Phreatobacter oligotrophus: one gene and its partners. The main gene of each other region encodes a partner of the protein of the gene in region 3 in a complex. Links are inferred from orthologs where the notes say so. Each region holds a gene or a part of one and is shown on either strand. Other genes may lie near its edges. The genes, in order: C8P69_RS07820, accB, accD and accC.

Evidence for each region.
Region 1: the proteins of accD (region 3) and C8P69_RS07820 are in contact, whole or in part, in a solved structure (PDB 8UXZ), measured with the Escherichia coli proteins. The link is inferred for Phreatobacter oligotrophus from one-to-one orthologs.
Region 2: the proteins of accD (region 3) and accB are in contact, whole or in part, in a solved structure (PDB 8UXZ), measured with the Escherichia coli proteins. The link is inferred for Phreatobacter oligotrophus from one-to-one orthologs.
Region 4: the proteins of accD (region 3) and accC are in contact, whole or in part, in a solved structure (PDB 8UXZ), measured with the Escherichia coli proteins. The link is inferred for Phreatobacter oligotrophus from one-to-one orthologs.

What each region holds. Positions count from the first base shown.
Region 1 is NZ_PZZL01000003.1:132,420-136,566, forward strand. The notes cover bases 616-3,417. They hold C8P69_RS07820 (acetyl-CoA carboxylase carboxyltransferase subunit alpha), read right to left. Parts: upstream 2,593-3,417; coding sequence 1,639-2,592; downstream 616-1,638. Other genes in these bases: C8P69_RS07815 (L,D-transpeptidase family protein), read right to left, coding at 616-1,316; C8P69_RS07825 (site-specific tyrosine recombinase XerD), read right to left, coding at 2,716-3,417. Outside these bases: more of C8P69_RS07815, read right to left, coding at 1-615; more of C8P69_RS07825, read right to left, coding at 3,418-3,639; C8P69_RS07830 (histidine kinase), read right to left, coding at 3,644-3,793; xth (exodeoxyribonuclease III), read left to right, coding at 3,999-4,147. UniProt on the Escherichia coli protein: Component of the acetyl coenzyme A carboxylase (ACC) complex. First, biotin carboxylase catalyzes the carboxylation of biotin on its carrier protein (BCCP) and then the CO(2) group is transferred by the carboxyltransferase to acetyl-CoA to form malonyl-CoA.
Region 2 is NZ_PZZL01000001.1:644,586-648,701, forward strand. What follows is about bases 1-2,771. They hold accB (acetyl-CoA carboxylase biotin carboxyl carrier protein), read right to left. Parts: upstream 1,744-2,771; coding sequence 1,258-1,743; downstream 1-1,257. Other genes in these bases: accC (acetyl-CoA carboxylase biotin carboxylase subunit), read right to left, coding at 1-1,247; aroQ (type II 3-dehydroquinate dehydratase), read right to left, coding at 1,779-2,234; C8P69_RS03270 (NADH:flavin oxidoreductase/NADH oxidase), read right to left, coding at 2,395-2,771. Also shown: more of C8P69_RS03270, read right to left, coding at 2,772-3,504; C8P69_RS03275 (MFS transporter), read left to right, coding at 3,785-4,116. UniProt on the Escherichia coli protein: This protein is a component of the acetyl coenzyme A carboxylase complex; first, biotin carboxylase catalyzes the carboxylation of the carrier protein and then the transcarboxylase transfers the carboxyl group to form malonyl-CoA.
Region 3 is NZ_PZZL01000001.1:119,942-124,030, forward strand. Bases 1-2,744 are described here. They hold accD (acetyl-CoA carboxylase, carboxyltransferase subunit beta), read right to left. Parts: upstream 1,948-2,744; coding sequence 1,054-1,947; downstream 1-1,053. Other genes in these bases: C8P69_RS00590 (bifunctional folylpolyglutamate synthase/dihydrofolate synthase), read right to left, coding at 1-992; C8P69_RS00600 (hypothetical protein), read right to left, coding at 1,976-2,242; trpA (tryptophan synthase subunit alpha), read right to left, coding at 2,291-2,744. Also shown: more of trpA, read right to left, coding at 2,745-3,127; trpB (tryptophan synthase subunit beta), read right to left, coding at 3,124-4,089.
Region 4 is NZ_PZZL01000001.1:642,307-646,631, forward strand. What follows is about bases 1,346-4,325. They hold accC (acetyl-CoA carboxylase biotin carboxylase subunit), read right to left. Parts: upstream 3,527-4,325; coding sequence 2,165-3,526; downstream 1,346-2,164. Other genes in these bases: C8P69_RS03245 (hypothetical protein), read left to right, coding at 1,346-1,426; C8P69_RS03250 (HAD-IA family hydrolase), read left to right, coding at 1,487-2,146; accB (acetyl-CoA carboxylase biotin carboxyl carrier protein), read right to left, coding at 3,537-4,022; aroQ (type II 3-dehydroquinate dehydratase), read right to left, coding at 4,058-4,325. Also shown: C8P69_RS03235 (RluA family pseudouridine synthase), read left to right, coding at 1-824; C8P69_RS03240 (hypothetical protein), read left to right, coding at 824-1,042; more of C8P69_RS03245, read left to right, coding at 1,112-1,345. UniProt on the Escherichia coli protein: This protein is a component of the acetyl coenzyme A carboxylase complex; first, biotin carboxylase catalyzes the carboxylation of the carrier protein and then the transcarboxylase transfers the carboxyl group to form malonyl-CoA.

The DNA of each region.
Region 1 (4,147 bases), on a different replicon or contig from region 3:
GGCGCGGCAGCGGCCGGCAAGGTCACCGGGGTCGAGGAGGCGGAGGCAAGCGCCGGAGCCGTGGGGGCGGCAGCGGCCGGAGCCGGCGCCGCGGCGGCGACGGGAGCGCGGGCCGAGACCAGCGTCACCGGCTCGCTCTGCTGGCTGGCCAGCGAGAAGGTCGGTTCGGACGAGCCGACGCGGATCTGCCGGTGGGTGAAGCGCGAGGCAAAGGTGCGATGCGTGCCGCCATCAATGCCGGAGCGGGGCGGAGCAGCCGCGACCTCACGCGAGAGCGCCGCCACCTGCGCCATGTCGCGGGCGTGCTTGGCCGCAACCGCCTGCCGGATCGGCGGCGGCACGACGTAGGCCGGGCAGGCCGAGGCCGCCTGGAAGTTCGGACGCGGCGCCGAGGTATCGTCTCCAACCGCAGTGAAGCGCGTGCGGATGTTGCGGGCCGGGGCCTCGCGGGTCACCGGCGCCATGGTGGTGACCGGCTGGTTCACCGAGGTCGGAACCGGGGTGGCGGGAGCTGCCGAGGTCGAGACATTGGCGCGCGCCGTGCTGGCATTGCGGGTGCCGGCCCAGGGGTCGTTCGCGGCGATCATCTCGCGGGTCTCGCCCACGCCGCCCTGCGCCAGCACCGACTGCGGCGACACGGCGTTGAAGACGTAGCGGCGCTCGCAGACGTCGACCTGCGGCTCCTGGCGGGTGACCTCGAAATGGTCGTAGCCTTCCTTCAGGTTCTTCCAGAAGGTCATGTTAGGATTGTTGCGGTGGCGGGCGAGGTTCCGCGGCGTCATGCGGAACGGATAGGCCTGCACCTGGAACGAGTCCTGGCCGGCCTGCAGCGCCTCGCGGGCCAGCGCATAGACCTCGGCGATCGCCTCGTCGGTCATGGCGTAGCAGCCGCGCGACGAGCAGTCGCCGTGCACCATGAGATGCGAGCCGGTGCGGCCGTAGGACCGGTCGAACTGGTTCGGGAAGCCCATGTTGAACGCGAGGTAGTAGGACGACCGCGGGTTCATCAGGCCCATGTTGATCTGGTAGAAGCCCTCGGGCGACTGGCGGTCGCCCTCGCGGACCTTGGGCCCGAGATCACCGGAATAGTTGCAGATCGGATAGGTCTTGAAGAGGGCGTAGCGGCCAGTCGCGTCGCGCTTCCAGACCTCGAGTTCGGCCTCTTCCTTAAAGATGCGCATGAGCACCGGCGAGGTGCGGGTCATGCCCTTCACGTTCAGCTCTTCGACCACGGCCTGTGCGAGCGGCCGGTTGCCGCGGTTCGGGTCGTTGCGGGAGACGGTTTCGCCCTGGCAGGCGGCAAGCAGCGCGGCCATCGAGACAAGCGCAGCGACCCGCCAGCTGCGGGTCCGGCCAGACCGGACAGCTGCCTTCGTGTGATCACCGGCCGACTGATGCAATGCTCTGCTCCCGAAAAGGGGCGTCGAAAAGAGGCCCCGCGAACGGTTCAGCTTGGCGCCGTGGATCCTTAACGGACCCTTGAAAGCGATCGATAGCGTCAACCCGCGGTTACTGCAAGCAGCCGAAAACGTGACCGAGGGTTAACGAATTCCCCGTCCCGTCACGGATGGGTGATGATGCGGCAAGGAAGGTGGCCGAACCAAGGCACGACCGCGCCCCGGCCCGCGTCGCCATGCCTCAGAGGGACCGGCCGATGGCGAGGAATTTCTCGCGGCGCAGGCGGCGGATGTCCTCGGGCGACTGGCCGGCCAGGGCACCGAGCGCCTGCTCGATGGCGTCGCCGACGCGGGTGATGGCGACATCGGGCTGGCGATGGGCGCCGCCCACCGGCTCCTGGATGATCTGGTCGATCACGCCGAACCGCATCAGGTCCTGGGCGGTGATCTTCATGTTGGTGGCCGCTTCCTGCGCCTTCGACGTGTCGCGCCAAAGGATCGAGGCGGCGCCCTCCGGCGAGATGACGCTGTAGATGGCGTGCTCCAGCATCATCACCTTGTTGGCGGTGGCAATCGCGATGGCGCCGCCCGAGCCGCCCTCGCCGATGACGATGGAGACGTTCGGCACCGACAGGCGCAGGCCGCAATCGGTGGAGCGCGCGATGGCCTCGGCCTGGCCACGCTCCTCGGCGCCGATTCCCGGATAGGCGCCGGCCGTGTCGACCAGCGAGATGACGGGAATGCCGAAGCGCTCGGCGGTCTCCATCAGGCGCACCGCCTTGCGGTAGCCCTCCGGGCGCGCCATGCCGAAATTGTGCCGGATGCGGGTTTCGGTGGTGTCGCCGCGCTCATGGCCCATGAAGCAGACGCTCTGGCCGCGGAACCGGCCGAAGCCGCCGACAATGGCCTCGTCCTCGCCGAAGACGCGGTCGCCAGCGAGCGGGGTGAAGTCCTCGAGCAGCTGGGCGATGTAGTCGAGCGTGTGCGGGCGGCCGGGATGGCGGGCGACCAGCGTCTTCTGCCAGGGGGTGAGCCCGGCATAGAGATCCTTCAGCGCCTGATCGGCCTTCTGCTCGAGCCGCGTCACCTCTTCGGTGATCGAGACGCCGCCGTCACGGGCCGCGACTTCGCGCAGCTCCTCGACCTTGGATTCGAGTTCGGCGATCGGCTTTTCAAAATCGAGGTAGCTGCGCATCGGCAAGGTGCGGCCCACAACCCGTGTGCGTCGGCCGGTGAGGGCCGGGGACGGCCCCGAAGGGCCCGATGAAGCGCGACGACATGCCCGTGCGGACAGGGCAAGTCAAGGACGGAGGACCGCCTAGTCCTCCCCCGAGAGCGGATGAAGGTCGCGCACGAGGCTCTTCAGCCGCTCGTCCAGCACATGGGTGTAGATCTGTGTCGTCGCAATGTCGGCATGGCCGAGAAGCTGTTGCACGGCCCTCAGGTCCGCGCCGTTCTGGAGGAGATGGCTGGCGAAGGCGTGGCGCAGGACATGCGGGGAGACCTTGGCGGCCGGCAGGCCCGCGGCCCCCGCAATCGCCTTCAGTTCGCGCCCGACATGCTGGCGGGTGAGGTGCCCGCTCTCGCCCGACGATGGGAACAGCCATTTGGAGGGGCCGAGCCCGGCTGCCTCCCGCAACGCCAGATAGGCGACCATGGCCTCCTTCGCCGCCTCGTTCAGCGGGACGATGCGCTCCTTGTTGCCCTTGCCGCGCACCACGAGGAAGCGCTGGTCGCGGCGGGCGGCAGCGACGGGAAGCGCAATGAGCTCGGAGACGCGCAGACCCGTGGCGTAGAGGAGTTCGAGCAGGCAGGCGAGCCGCGCTGCCCGCAAACGGTCGCCGACGGGCCGCTCCGGATCGTCGATTCCCTCGCGGGAGACGGCGAGGAGCTTTTCCACCTCCTGCATCCCCAGCGTCTTCGGCAGGGGGCGGCCGCGCTTCGGACCCTCCAGCACCGCCGCCGGGTCGTCCTTGCTGATGCCCTCGCCATAGAGGAAGCGGTGGAACTGCCGCACCGCCGAAAGGCGCCTAGCGACCGATGCGGTCTGCAGCCCGCGCGACCGGCAGTCGGCGAGATAGTCGCGGATGACGGCGGTGGTGGCGGACTTCGGGCCGGCGCCCTGCGAGCCGAGGAACCCGGCATAATCATCGAGGTCCCGGCGATAGGCCTCGAGCGTGTTGCGGGCGGCGCCGCGCTCGGCGGCCATCATGTCGAGGAAGAGGTCGACCTCGCCGGCCATGGCCTCAGCGGCGCGGCTGGAGGCGCGCGGGCGGCACCTGCTGGCTCATCTCCCGCGGCTCGGGCTCGACCAGATAGGCGAGCGCCAGCATGCCGGAAAAGCCAAGCCCGGCGAGAACGAGCAGGATGGTGACGAAACGGAACAGCGTCGGCATGGTCGGCCTCTGGCTGCCCCCTTGGACCATCAAAGACTGCTTCGGACAAGAGGTGGCCGTCGCGCTTCCCAGCCCTGGGACGCCATCCAGGGCCGCTGCGAACTTTGGCAGCAGCAGGCGGAAACGGGTGGACAGCGCCCCTCGCGCGGCTATCCCGGCACCGGCGCCGCTTCTATGGTGCGCGTCGAACCAGCCCGGACACGCCATGACGCTGACCATCGCCACCTGGAACATCAATTCCGTGCGCCTGCGCATCGAGACGGTCGCGCGCTTCGTCGCCGAGCACCAGCCGGACGTGCTGTGCCTGCAGGAGACCAAGTGCATCGACGGCCAGTTCCCGCTCGCTGACGTCAA
Region 2 (4,116 bases), 520 kb from region 3 along the record:
GTCGTCTCGATGCCGTCCACCACGAACTCGTCGAGGGCGCGGCGCAGGCGCGCCAGGCACTCGGCTCGGGTGCGGCCATGGACGATCAGCTTGCCGACCAGCGAGTCGTAGTTCGGCGGGATCGTGTAGCCCTGGTAGGCGTGGCTGTCGACGCGTACGCCGATGCCGCCGGGCGTGTGGAACAGGTTGAGCTTGCCGGGCGAGGGCCGGAAGGTCGCCGGATTCTCGGCGTTCACGCGGCACTCGATGGCATGGCCCTCGATGACGATGTCCGACTGCTTCACCGAGAGCTTCTGGCCCGAGGCGATCTTGATCTGCTCGTTCACGAGGTCGACGCCGGTGATCATCTCGGTCACCGGATGCTCGACCTGGATGCGGGTGTTCATCTCGATGAAGAAGAACTGCCCGTCCTCGTAGAGAAACTCGATCGTGCCGGCGCCGACATATCCCATGTCGGCCATGGCCTTGGCGCAGATGCCGCCGATCTCGGCCCGCTGCTCCGGCGTGATGACCGGGGAGGGGCCTTCCTCCCAGACCTTCTGGTGCCGGCGCTGCAGCGAGCAGTCGCGCTCGCCGAGATGGATGGCATTGCCCTGGCCGTCGCCGAGGATCTGGATCTCGATATGGCGGGGCTTGCCGAGATATTTCTCGATATAGACCGCGTCATCGCCGAAGGCGGCCTTGGCCTCGGTCTTGGCGGTCTGCAGCGCGACCTCCAGCTCGTCCGCCGTGCGGGCGACCTTCATCCCGCGACCACCGCCGCCGGCGGCTGCCTTGATGATGACGGGGAAACCGATCTCGGCGGCGACCTTGCGGGCCTCCTCGTCATCGGAGATGCCACCTTCCGAACCGGGGACGGTGGGGATGCCCAGGCGCTTCGCCGTGCGCTTGGCCTCGATCTTGTCGCCCATGATGCGGATGTGCTCGGACTTCGGTCCGATGAAGGTGATGCCGTGGCTCTCGAGGATCTCGGCGAAGCGGGCATTCTCGGAGAGGAAGCCGTAGCCGGGATGGACGGCCTCGGCGCCGGTGATCTCGCAGGCCGCAAGCAGCGAGGGGATGTTGAGATAGCTCTCGCGGGCCGAGGGCGGGCCGATGCAGACGCTCTCATCGGCGAGCTTCACATGCATCGAATCGGCATCTGCCGTGGAATGGACGGCGACCGTCGCGATTCCGAGCTCCTTGCACGCCCGGAGGACGCGCAGGGCGATCTCACCGCGATTGGCGATCAGCACCTTGTTGAACATGGCGCTGCGCTCACTCGATGATCATCAGCGGCTCGCCGTATTCGACCGGCCGGCCGTCGTCGAACAGGATGCGCGTCACCGTGCCGGAGCGTGGGGCGACGATGTCATTGAAGGTCTTCATCGCCTCGATGAGGCAGATGCGGTCGCCTTCTTTCACGGCCGAGCCGACCTCGACGAAGGGCTTGGCGTCGGGCGAGGCGCGGCGATAGGCGGTGCCGACCATGGGCGAGGGCACGGCGCCCGGATGCTTGCGCGGATCATCGCCCGAGGCCGCAGGAGCCGCGACGGCGGCGGGAGCGGCAGCCGCGGCCACCGGGGCCGGCGCAGGCGCCGCGGCGACCGGCGCCGCGACCGTCGCATGGACGGTGACCTGGCGGGCGACGCGGATCTTCAGCGCCTCGAGCTCGATCTCGATCTCGGTGAGATCCGTGTCGGCCAGCACCTGGGCCAGCTCACGGATCATCGCCGTATCGATGGAGGATTTGCCTTTGTTCATGGTGGCCTCTTGGGGCTCGGCGCGGCGGGGGCCGCTCACGCCTTGGCCGGAAGCGCCGCGACGGCGGCGATGGCGAGCGCGTATCCCATGGGGCCGAGCCCCACGATGATGCCGCGCGCGACGGGTGAAAGGAAGGAATGGTGCCGCACGGCCTCGCGCGCATGCACGTTGGTGATGTGAACCTCGATCATCGGCACCCCGGTGCCGCGGACGGCATCGGCGAGGGCGAGCGAGGTGTGGGTATAGGCGCCGGCATTGAAGACGACGCCCTTGAGCGTGCCGGCGGCGAAGGCGCGGCCGGCCTCGTGCAGCCAGTCGACGAGCACGCCCTCGTGGTTCGACTGGCGGAAATCGGCGGTGAGCCCGTGCTTTGCTGCCTCGTCCCGGCACATGACCTCGACATCGGCCAGCGTCGTCGCGCCGTAGATGGCGGGTTCGCGCGTGCCGAGGAGGTTGAGGTTCGGGCCGTTGAGGATGAGGACGGTGCTCATGCGCCGGGGTCTTGGATCCGCGTCGAGGGTCCGTGGCGCGACCGGGCCGGCGGGCCGGAATCGATCACGCGCCCCGCGGCGGAAGCCGCGTCACGGGCGGGTCCTTATAGGCGGATCGGCGGCGGAAGCAAAGCGAGGGGTGTGGATGGGCCGGCCGCCCTCACGCCGGCCTTGCCAGCGCCGCCCCTGGCCAGACCTTCTTGGCGACGCGGGCATATTGCGGCGGATAGTTCAGCTCGACGCCGAGTTCCTCTGCCGCGTGCCAGCCCCAGCGCGGGTTGTCGAGCAGGCCGCGGCCGATGGCGACCATGTCGGCGGCGCCGGACGTGATGACCTCCTCGGCCTGGCTCGGCGTGTTGATGAGGCCGACCGCGCGGGTGGCGATGCCGCTGCCGGCCTTCACCGCCTGGGCGAAGGGCACCTGGTAGCCCGGCTTCACGGCGATGCGGATGCGCGGCGTGACGCCGCCCGACGAGACGCAGACGAAATCGAGGACGGCGCCCTTTAATTCCGCAGCGAGCGCCACGGCGTCGGCGACCTGCAGGCCCTCCTCGGTCCAGTCCTGGCCGGTGATGCGGGCGCCGAGCGCCACATGGGCGGGGAGCGCCGCCTTCACGGCCGCGGCGATGGAGAGCGGCCAGGCGAAGCGGTTGTCGCGGCTGCCGCCGAACCCGTCGGTCCGGGTGTTGGAGATCGGGCTGATGACCGAATGCAAGAGATAGCCATGGGCCATGTGGAGCTCGACTGCGTCGAAGCCGAGGCGCACGGCGCGCTTGGCGGCATCGACGAAGGCCTGGGCGATGCGCAGCTTGTCCTGGGCCGTCATCTCGCGCGGCATGTGCCAGCCCTCATCGAAGGGGATGGCCGAGGGGCCGACCGTCGCCCAGGGGTCGGCATTGTCCTTCAGCGGACCACCGCCCTCCCAGGGGCGCTCGGAGGAAGCCTTGCGGCCGGCATGGCCGATCTGGATGCCGAACTTCGTGCCGGGCAGGGCGACCGCCCGGGCGGCGTCGAGGACCCGCTTCAGCGCGCGCTCGTTGGCGTCATTGTAAAGGCCGACGCAGCCATGGGTGATGCGACCGAGCCGCTCCACCGCCGTCGCCTCGACGACGACGAGGCCAGCGCCGGACATGGCGAGGTTCATCAGGTGCTGCAGGTGCCAGTCGTTCATGCAGCCATCGTCCGCCGAATACTGGCACATCGGCGCCACAACGATGCGATTCGGCAGGGTGACGGGGCCCAGTGCGAAGGGCGTAAAAAGCTGGCTCATGACGGTCTCTGGCGGCGGCTGGACGGCGAGGGGACCTGAAAGGCCTGTCGCCCGCAACTAGCTGGGGCGCAGGGCTCATCTGCCAAGGGTGACGCATGGGCAGCCACGGGCCATGCATTTCCCGCATGTGCTGGGCGCAGCCCTCTCCCTCCTTCGATCCGATGGCAGGTGGGGCAAAATCACACTAGAGAACGATCATCTTTCCCTGGCTCGTCCGGGAGATCGTCTGTCCTGCGATGCTCCGCAGGGCGATGCGATCGTCCCGCCCCGCGTGATGCCCATGACCGCCATGACCTCCGACGCCGCTGCCATCGGCGACCGCCTTGCGCGCCGCAACGCCGTCATCCTCGCGGTCGCGACAGCGCTGGCGGGCGCCAACACCACCGTCATGTTCGCAACCGGCGCCATTGTCGGCGCGCAGCTCGCCCCGGTCCGTTCGCTGGCGACGCTGCCGATCTCGATCTTCGTCGTGGGCCTCGCCGCGGCCTCGCTGCCCGTTGGCATGCTGGTGCGCCGCTATGGCCGCCGCACCGCCTACCAGCTGGCAACCTTCGCCGGCATGCTCACCGGTCTCTTCGGCTATCTCGGCGTCACGCTGGCGAGCTTCCCCGT
Region 3 (4,089 bases):
ATGGCGGCCGACAGGACTTCGCCGCCGCCGGGATTATGCCCGCCGTCGAGCCAGACCTCGGCACCGGTCGGCAGGGCCTGGGCCACCGCGCCGGTGAGGCGCTGCAGGCGCGCGGGCCAGGTGACGGTCTGCAGGCCGCGGGCGATGGCGTCCTCGTCGAGCGCGAAGCCGGCAGTCTTCACCGCCGCAATCGCCGTACCGGCATTCTCCGCCTGATGCGCGCCGGGCAGGCGCGGCGGCGGAGCGTCGATCAGCCCGTCCTCGTCCTGGTAGACGAAACGGCCGTTTTCCAGGCGCGCGAACCAGTCGAGGCCAGAAACGGACAGGCGCGAGCGGGTGGCGTCCGCCGCCGCCTCGATCACCGCCATGGCCTCGGGCTCCTGCCGGGCGATGACCGCCGGACGGCCGCGCTTGAGGATGCCGGCCTTCTCGCCCGCGATCTTGCCGATCGTGTCGCCGAGGAATTCCGCATGGTCGATGGAGACGGGTGTGATGACGCTCACCGCCGGCCGCGGCACGACATTGGTGGCGTCGAACCGGCCGCCCATGCCGACCTCGAGGATCACCGCATCGGCCGGATGCCGCGCGAAGAGCATCAGGCCGGCAATCGTCGTGATCTCGAACTGGGTGATGGCCTGACCGGCATTCACCCGCTCGACCTCCAGCAGGATGTCGGCGAGCGTCTCGTCATCGACGAGCTTGCCGCCGCCCGGCGCGCCGAGGCGGAAGCGCTCATTGAACTTCACGAGATGGGGCGAGGTGTAGACATGCACCGTCCGCCCCGAGGCCTCCAGCAGGGCGCGGGCGAAGGCCGAGGTCGACCCCTTGCCGTTGGTGCCGGCGACGTGGATCACCGGCGGCAGGGCCAGATGCGGGTCGCCGAGCCGGGACAGCGCGCCGGTCATGCGGTCGAGCGACAGATCGATCAGCTTCGGGTGAAGCTTGGCGAGCCGGTCGAGAATATCGGCGATGGGGGGAGCGAGAACCGTCATGGCCGTTCGACAGCGACGAGGGCGCGCCGTTCGGCGCACCCCCATGGAGGACAGGAAAGGGTCAGGACGCCGCGGCGACCGGGGCGGTAGCCTCGGCCGGAGCCGGGGCGGGCGCCTTGGTGAGGACGCGGCAGAGGCGCGCCAGCGTCGCGCGCAGGTCGTGGCGATGGACGACGAGGTCCACCATGCCGTGATCCTTCAGATATTCGGCGCGCTGGAAGCCTTCGGGCAGCTTCTCGCGGATGGTCTGCTCGATGACGCGCGGGCCGGCAAAGCCGATGAGCGCGCCGGGCTCGGCGAGGTGCACGTCGCCGAGCATGGCATAGCTCGCGGTGACGCCGCCGGTGGTCGGGTTCGTCAGTACGACGATGTAGGGCAGGCGCGCGTCGCGCAGCGCCTGCACGGCGACCGTGGTGCGCGGCATCTGCATGAGCGACAGGATGCCCTCCTGCATGCGGGCGCCGCCGGAGGCGGTGAAGATGATGAAGGGCGTCTTCTTCTCGACCGCCGTCATCATGCCGCGGATGATGGCTTCGCCCGCCGCGGTGCCGAGCGAGCCGGCCATGAAGTCCATGTCCTGCACGGCCACCGTCACCGGCAGGCCTTCGAGCTTGCCGTAGCCGACCTTGATGGCATCGGCGAGGCCGGTCTTGGCCTTGGCGTCCTTCAGCCGGTCCACATAGCGCTTCTCGTCGCGGAACTTCAGCGGATCGATCGGGGCCTCGGGCAGCTGGACGTCGAACCAGGTGCCGTTGTCAAAGATCGACTTCAGCCGCGCCGTCGAGCCCATGCGCATGTGCACGCCCGAGCCGGGAATGACGAAGAGATTGCTCTCCAGGTCCTTGTGGAAGACCATCTGCCCGGTCTCCGGGCACTTGATCCACAGGTTCTCCGGCGTGTCGCGCTTCAGGAAGGAGCGAATGCGCGGTGGCAGGACGTCAGTGATCCAGTTCATGGGGCCTCGTGGCGAAAGATGAGGGCGCTCAGGCGCCGGCGCGTTCCAGACGGGTGAGGCGCGCCTCGAGCTGTTCGAGCTGAACCTCGAAACTGGCGAAAGTGCGTTCGGTCATGCTGCGATGGCCGATGAAGGAGCGCATGAACTTGACTGCATTGGCATCGAGCTTTTCCAAGCGGCTCTCGATCGCTTCGAAGCGCTTTTCGAACTTCGCATCCAGTTCATCGAAACGGGCGGTCATGTCCGCCCGCAATTCGCGCAGATGCGCAAGGATCAGGTTCTCGGGCTCGCTCATGACCAAGCCTCCTCGCGGCCAATATAGCCAATCACGAGGCGCCGCGCATCACTCCGCGGCCTTGCGGGCATGGCGGACACCCGCGGCGATGGAGCCGACGAGATCGGTCACGGCGGAGACCGTCCGCGCCGTCGCCTTGCCCTCACCATCGAGCGAACCCTTCAGCGCGTCGACCAGCGCCGAACCGACGACGACCGCGTCGGCGCCGCGCGCCACGGCGCTGGCATGGTCCGCATTCTTCACGCCGAAGCCGACGGCGACCGGCAGGTCCGTGTGCCGCTTGATCCGCGCCACCGCCTCGGCCGTCTTGCCGAAATCCGGGGTGGCCGCGCCGGTGATGCCGGTGATCGAGACGTAGTAGACGAAGCCCGACGTGTTGCCGAGCACCGTCGGCAGGCGCTTATCATCGGTGGTCGGCGTCGCCAGGCGAATGAAGTTGAGGCCGGCCTTCAGCGCGGGGATGCAGAGCTCGGCATCCTCCTCCGGCGGCAGGTCGACGACGATCAGGCCGTCGATGCCGGCGGCCTTGGCATCGGCAAGGAAGCGATCGACGCCGTAGATGTAGATCGGGTTGTAGTAGCCCATCAGCACGATGGGGGTCGCCTGGTCATCCTTGCGGAACCAGGCGATATCCTCGAGCGTCTTCGCCAGGGTCTGGCCGCCGGCCAGTGCCCGGAGGCCGGCTGCCTGGACCGACGGGCCATCGGCCATCGGGTCGGTGAAGGGCATGCCGAATTCGATGACGTCGGCGCCGGCCGCCGGCAGGGCCTTGAGGATGGCGCGGGCGGTCTCGCGGTCGGGATCGCCGGCCATGACATAGGTCACGAGGCCGGCGCGGCCGTCCTGCGCGAGCGCGGCGAAGCGGGTGTCGAGGCGGGTGGTCAAAGCTTGGTCCCCAGGATTTCGGCCACCTGCGGCACGTCCTTGTCGCCGCGGCCCGACAGGTTCATCACCATCAGGTGGTCCTTCGGCAGCTTCGGCGCGAGTTCGGCGATCTTGGCGATGGCATGGGCGCATTCCAGCGCCGGGATGATGCCCTCGACCTTCGACAGGAGCTGGAAGCCTTCCAGCGCCTCGTCGTCGGTGGCCGAGAGATAGGTGACGCGGCCGATATCGTTCAGCCAGGCATGCTCCGGCCCGATGCCCGGATAGTCGAGGCCAGCCGAGATCGAGTGGCCCTCCTGGATCTGCCCGTCGGCATCCATCAGCAGGTAGGTGCGGTTGCCGTGCAGGACGCCCGGCTTGCCGCCGGAGATCGAGGCGGCATGCAGCTTGTCGAGGCCGTGGCCGGCCGCTTCCACGCCGTACATGGCGACCGAGGGCTCATCGAGGAACGGGTGGAACAGGCCGATGGCGTTCGAGCCGCCGCCAACGCAGGCGATGAGGCTGTCGGGCAGGCGGCCTTCCTGGGCCTGGAGCTGCTCGCGGGTCTCGTTGCCGATGATCGACTGGAAGTCGCGCACCATGGACGGATAGGGGTGCGGGCCCGCGACCGTACCGATGCAGTAGAAGGTCGTCTCGACGTTGGTCACCCAGTCGCGGAGCGCCTCGTTCATGGCGTCCTTGAGGGTCTTGGCGCCCGACTGGACCGGCACGACGGTGGCGCCGAGCATCTTCATGCGGAAGACGTTGGGCGCCTGCCGGGCGACGTCGACCGCGCCCATATAGACGATGCATTCGAGGCCGAAGCGGGCGCAGAGCGTCGCGGTGGCGACGCCGTGCTGGCCGGCGCCGGTCTCGGCGATGATGCGCTTCTTGCCCATGCGGCGGGCCAGCAGGATCTGGCCGAGGACGTTGTTCACCTTGTGGGAGCCGGTGTGGTTCAGCTCCTCGCGCTTCAGGTAGAT
Region 4 (4,325 bases), 520 kb from region 3 along the record:
TCGAGGCCGGCCAGGCGGTGCGCGTGCCGCCGCTCAAGCTCGACCAGGCGCGGCCCATGTCGGCCAAGGTCGGCGAGGATGTCGCCGGCTTCCTCGCCTCCATCACCCTCTATGAGGACGCCGACGTCCTCGTCCTGTCGAAGCCGGCTGGCCTTGCGGTGCAGGGCGGCTCCGGCACCAAGAAGCACCTCGACGGCATGCTGGCGGTGCTGACCGATGAGGACGGCCAGCGCCCGCGCCTCGTCCACCGCCTCGACAAGGACACGTCGGGCTGCCTGCTCGTCGCCAAGAACCGCTTCGCCGCGGCGGCGCTGGCCAAGACCTTCCGCACCCGCGCCGCCCGCAAGATCTACTGGTCGGTGGTGGCCGGCGTGCCGAAGCCGCGCCAGGGCCGCGTCTCGACCTATCTCGCCAAGGAAGAGCGCGAGGACGAGAGCTTCATGCGCATCGCCAAGCACGGCGAGAAGGGCGCCAGCCACGCGGTCAGCTACTACGCCGTCATCGACACCATGGCGCAGAAGCTGTCCTGGCTGTCGATGAAGCCGGTGACGGGCCGCACCCACCAGCTGCGCGTCCATGCCGCCGAGATCGGCCATCCCATCATCGGCGATCCCAAATATTTCGACGTCGAGAACTGGGAGATCCCCGGCGGCATCCAGCACAAGCTGCACCTGCATGCCCGCCGCCTCGTCGTGCCGCATCCGCGCGGCAAGGGCACGATCGACGTCTCGGCGCCGCTGCCGCCGCACATGGAGCAGACCTTCAACCTCCTCGGCTGGGACGTCTCGCGCTACGATCCCATTGTCGAGGCGCCGGAGGAGTGATGTCCCTGACGGGCTGGATCTACGTCACCGCCGCGGCGCTGTTCGCCATCCTCGCGCTCATCGTCATGGTGACACGTCGGGTGATCCGCACCGTGCCGGGCGGCGACCGGGCCATGGCCGACCTCGTCGGCGAACTGCGCCGCGCCAATGACCTTGCCGAACGCCGCATCTCCGCCCTCGAGGCGCGTGTCGAGACGCTGGAGCGCGAGCGCCGCTGAACAGCCGATTCAGGCGCGGTTCAGCGGGCGGGACCGACAAGGACGCATCGTCCTGATGGAGCCCATGCCATGACCCGCCTGCTTCTCGCCGGTCTTCTCGCCCTGTCCGCCATCGCGCCAGCTGCCGCCCAGCCCTTCGGCTATGGGCCGGGCCCCGGCCGCGGCAATCCCGAACTGCGCGCCGAGCGCTTCGAATGCCGCCAGGAGGCCCGTGCGCGCGGCTATCGCGGACCCGCCGTCCGCGCCGCCGTCCTCGACTGCCTGCGCGCCCGCCGCCCGGATCTTGCCCGCATCGTCGAGTGCCGCCAGTCGGCCCGCGCCCACGGCTACATCCCGCGCACGCCCGAGTTCCGCATGGCCGTGCGATCCTGCCGTTTCGGCTGACCCGTTGATCTTCGGCGCCTGGCGGCCCACAAGGCGCTCCGGTTCCCCGGAGCGCCTTTCGTGAAGCTCGTCATCTTCGACTGCGACGGCACCCTCGTCGACAGCCAGCACCTCATCGTCGCCTGCATGGACGCGGCCTTCATCTCGCTCGGCCGCACGCCGCCGAGCCGCGAGGCGACGCTGTCCATCGTCGGCCTGTCGCTGTTCGAGGCCTTCGCGGTGCTGACGAGCCCCGAGGACCCCGACATTCCCGCGCTCATCGAGGCCTACAAGGGCGCCTTCCATGCCGAGCGGCAGAAGCACGGCCATGCCGAGCCGCTCTATCCCGGCTGCCGCGAGGTGATCGAGTGGGTGGCGGCGGAGAAGGCGGCCCTCGGCATCGCCACGGGCAAGTCCCAGCGCGGCGTGCGCATCGTCATGACCCATCACGGCCTGATCGACCGCTTCGCCACGATCCAGACCGCCGACGACGCGCCCTCGAAGCCCCATCCCGGCATGATCCTGCAGGCGATGGCGGAGGTCGGCGCGGTGCCCGAGGATACGGTGATGATTGGCGACACGACCTATGACATCGACATGGCCCATGCCGCCGGCGTCGGCTCCATCGCCGTCACCTGGGGCTACCATGCGCCGGAGGCGCTCCTGCGCTCCCGCCCAAACGCGATCGCCAGGACCTATGGCGAGGTCCCGGCGATCCTGAAGCGTCTGTGGGGCGTGTGAGGCGGGCCTCGCCCGTGCTCAGGCCTTGTCAGTCTTGGCGGCCTCGCCGGCCAGGAACTTCTCCAGCCAGTGGATGTCGTAGTCGCCGGCGATGATCGACGGGTTGCGCACGAGGGTGCGGAACAGCGGCAGCGTCGTCTCGATGCCGTCCACCACGAACTCGTCGAGGGCGCGGCGCAGGCGCGCCAGGCACTCGGCTCGGGTGCGGCCATGGACGATCAGCTTGCCGACCAGCGAGTCGTAGTTCGGCGGGATCGTGTAGCCCTGGTAGGCGTGGCTGTCGACGCGTACGCCGATGCCGCCGGGCGTGTGGAACAGGTTGAGCTTGCCGGGCGAGGGCCGGAAGGTCGCCGGATTCTCGGCGTTCACGCGGCACTCGATGGCATGGCCCTCGATGACGATGTCCGACTGCTTCACCGAGAGCTTCTGGCCCGAGGCGATCTTGATCTGCTCGTTCACGAGGTCGACGCCGGTGATCATCTCGGTCACCGGATGCTCGACCTGGATGCGGGTGTTCATCTCGATGAAGAAGAACTGCCCGTCCTCGTAGAGAAACTCGATCGTGCCGGCGCCGACATATCCCATGTCGGCCATGGCCTTGGCGCAGATGCCGCCGATCTCGGCCCGCTGCTCCGGCGTGATGACCGGGGAGGGGCCTTCCTCCCAGACCTTCTGGTGCCGGCGCTGCAGCGAGCAGTCGCGCTCGCCGAGATGGATGGCATTGCCCTGGCCGTCGCCGAGGATCTGGATCTCGATATGGCGGGGCTTGCCGAGATATTTCTCGATATAGACCGCGTCATCGCCGAAGGCGGCCTTGGCCTCGGTCTTGGCGGTCTGCAGCGCGACCTCCAGCTCGTCCGCCGTGCGGGCGACCTTCATCCCGCGACCACCGCCGCCGGCGGCTGCCTTGATGATGACGGGGAAACCGATCTCGGCGGCGACCTTGCGGGCCTCCTCGTCATCGGAGATGCCACCTTCCGAACCGGGGACGGTGGGGATGCCCAGGCGCTTCGCCGTGCGCTTGGCCTCGATCTTGTCGCCCATGATGCGGATGTGCTCGGACTTCGGTCCGATGAAGGTGATGCCGTGGCTCTCGAGGATCTCGGCGAAGCGGGCATTCTCGGAGAGGAAGCCGTAGCCGGGATGGACGGCCTCGGCGCCGGTGATCTCGCAGGCCGCAAGCAGCGAGGGGATGTTGAGATAGCTCTCGCGGGCCGAGGGCGGGCCGATGCAGACGCTCTCATCGGCGAGCTTCACATGCATCGAATCGGCATCTGCCGTGGAATGGACGGCGACCGTCGCGATTCCGAGCTCCTTGCACGCCCGGAGGACGCGCAGGGCGATCTCACCGCGATTGGCGATCAGCACCTTGTTGAACATGGCGCTGCGCTCACTCGATGATCATCAGCGGCTCGCCGTATTCGACCGGCCGGCCGTCGTCGAACAGGATGCGCGTCACCGTGCCGGAGCGTGGGGCGACGATGTCATTGAAGGTCTTCATCGCCTCGATGAGGCAGATGCGGTCGCCTTCTTTCACGGCCGAGCCGACCTCGACGAAGGGCTTGGCGTCGGGCGAGGCGCGGCGATAGGCGGTGCCGACCATGGGCGAGGGCACGGCGCCCGGATGCTTGCGCGGATCATCGCCCGAGGCCGCAGGAGCCGCGACGGCGGCGGGAGCGGCAGCCGCGGCCACCGGGGCCGGCGCAGGCGCCGCGGCGACCGGCGCCGCGACCGTCGCATGGACGGTGACCTGGCGGGCGACGCGGATCTTCAGCGCCTCGAGCTCGATCTCGATCTCGGTGAGATCCGTGTCGGCCAGCACCTGGGCCAGCTCACGGATCATCGCCGTATCGATGGAGGATTTGCCTTTGTTCATGGTGGCCTCTTGGGGCTCGGCGCGGCGGGGGCCGCTCACGCCTTGGCCGGAAGCGCCGCGACGGCGGCGATGGCGAGCGCGTATCCCATGGGGCCGAGCCCCACGATGATGCCGCGCGCGACGGGTGAAAGGAAGGAATGGTGCCGCACGGCCTCGCGCGCATGCACGTTGGTGATGTGAACCTCGATCATCGGCACCCCGGTGCCGCGGACGGCATCGGCGAGGGCGAGCGAGGTGTGGGTATAGGCGCCGGCATTGAAGACGACGCCCTTGAGCGTGCCGGCGGCGAAGGCGCGGCCGGCC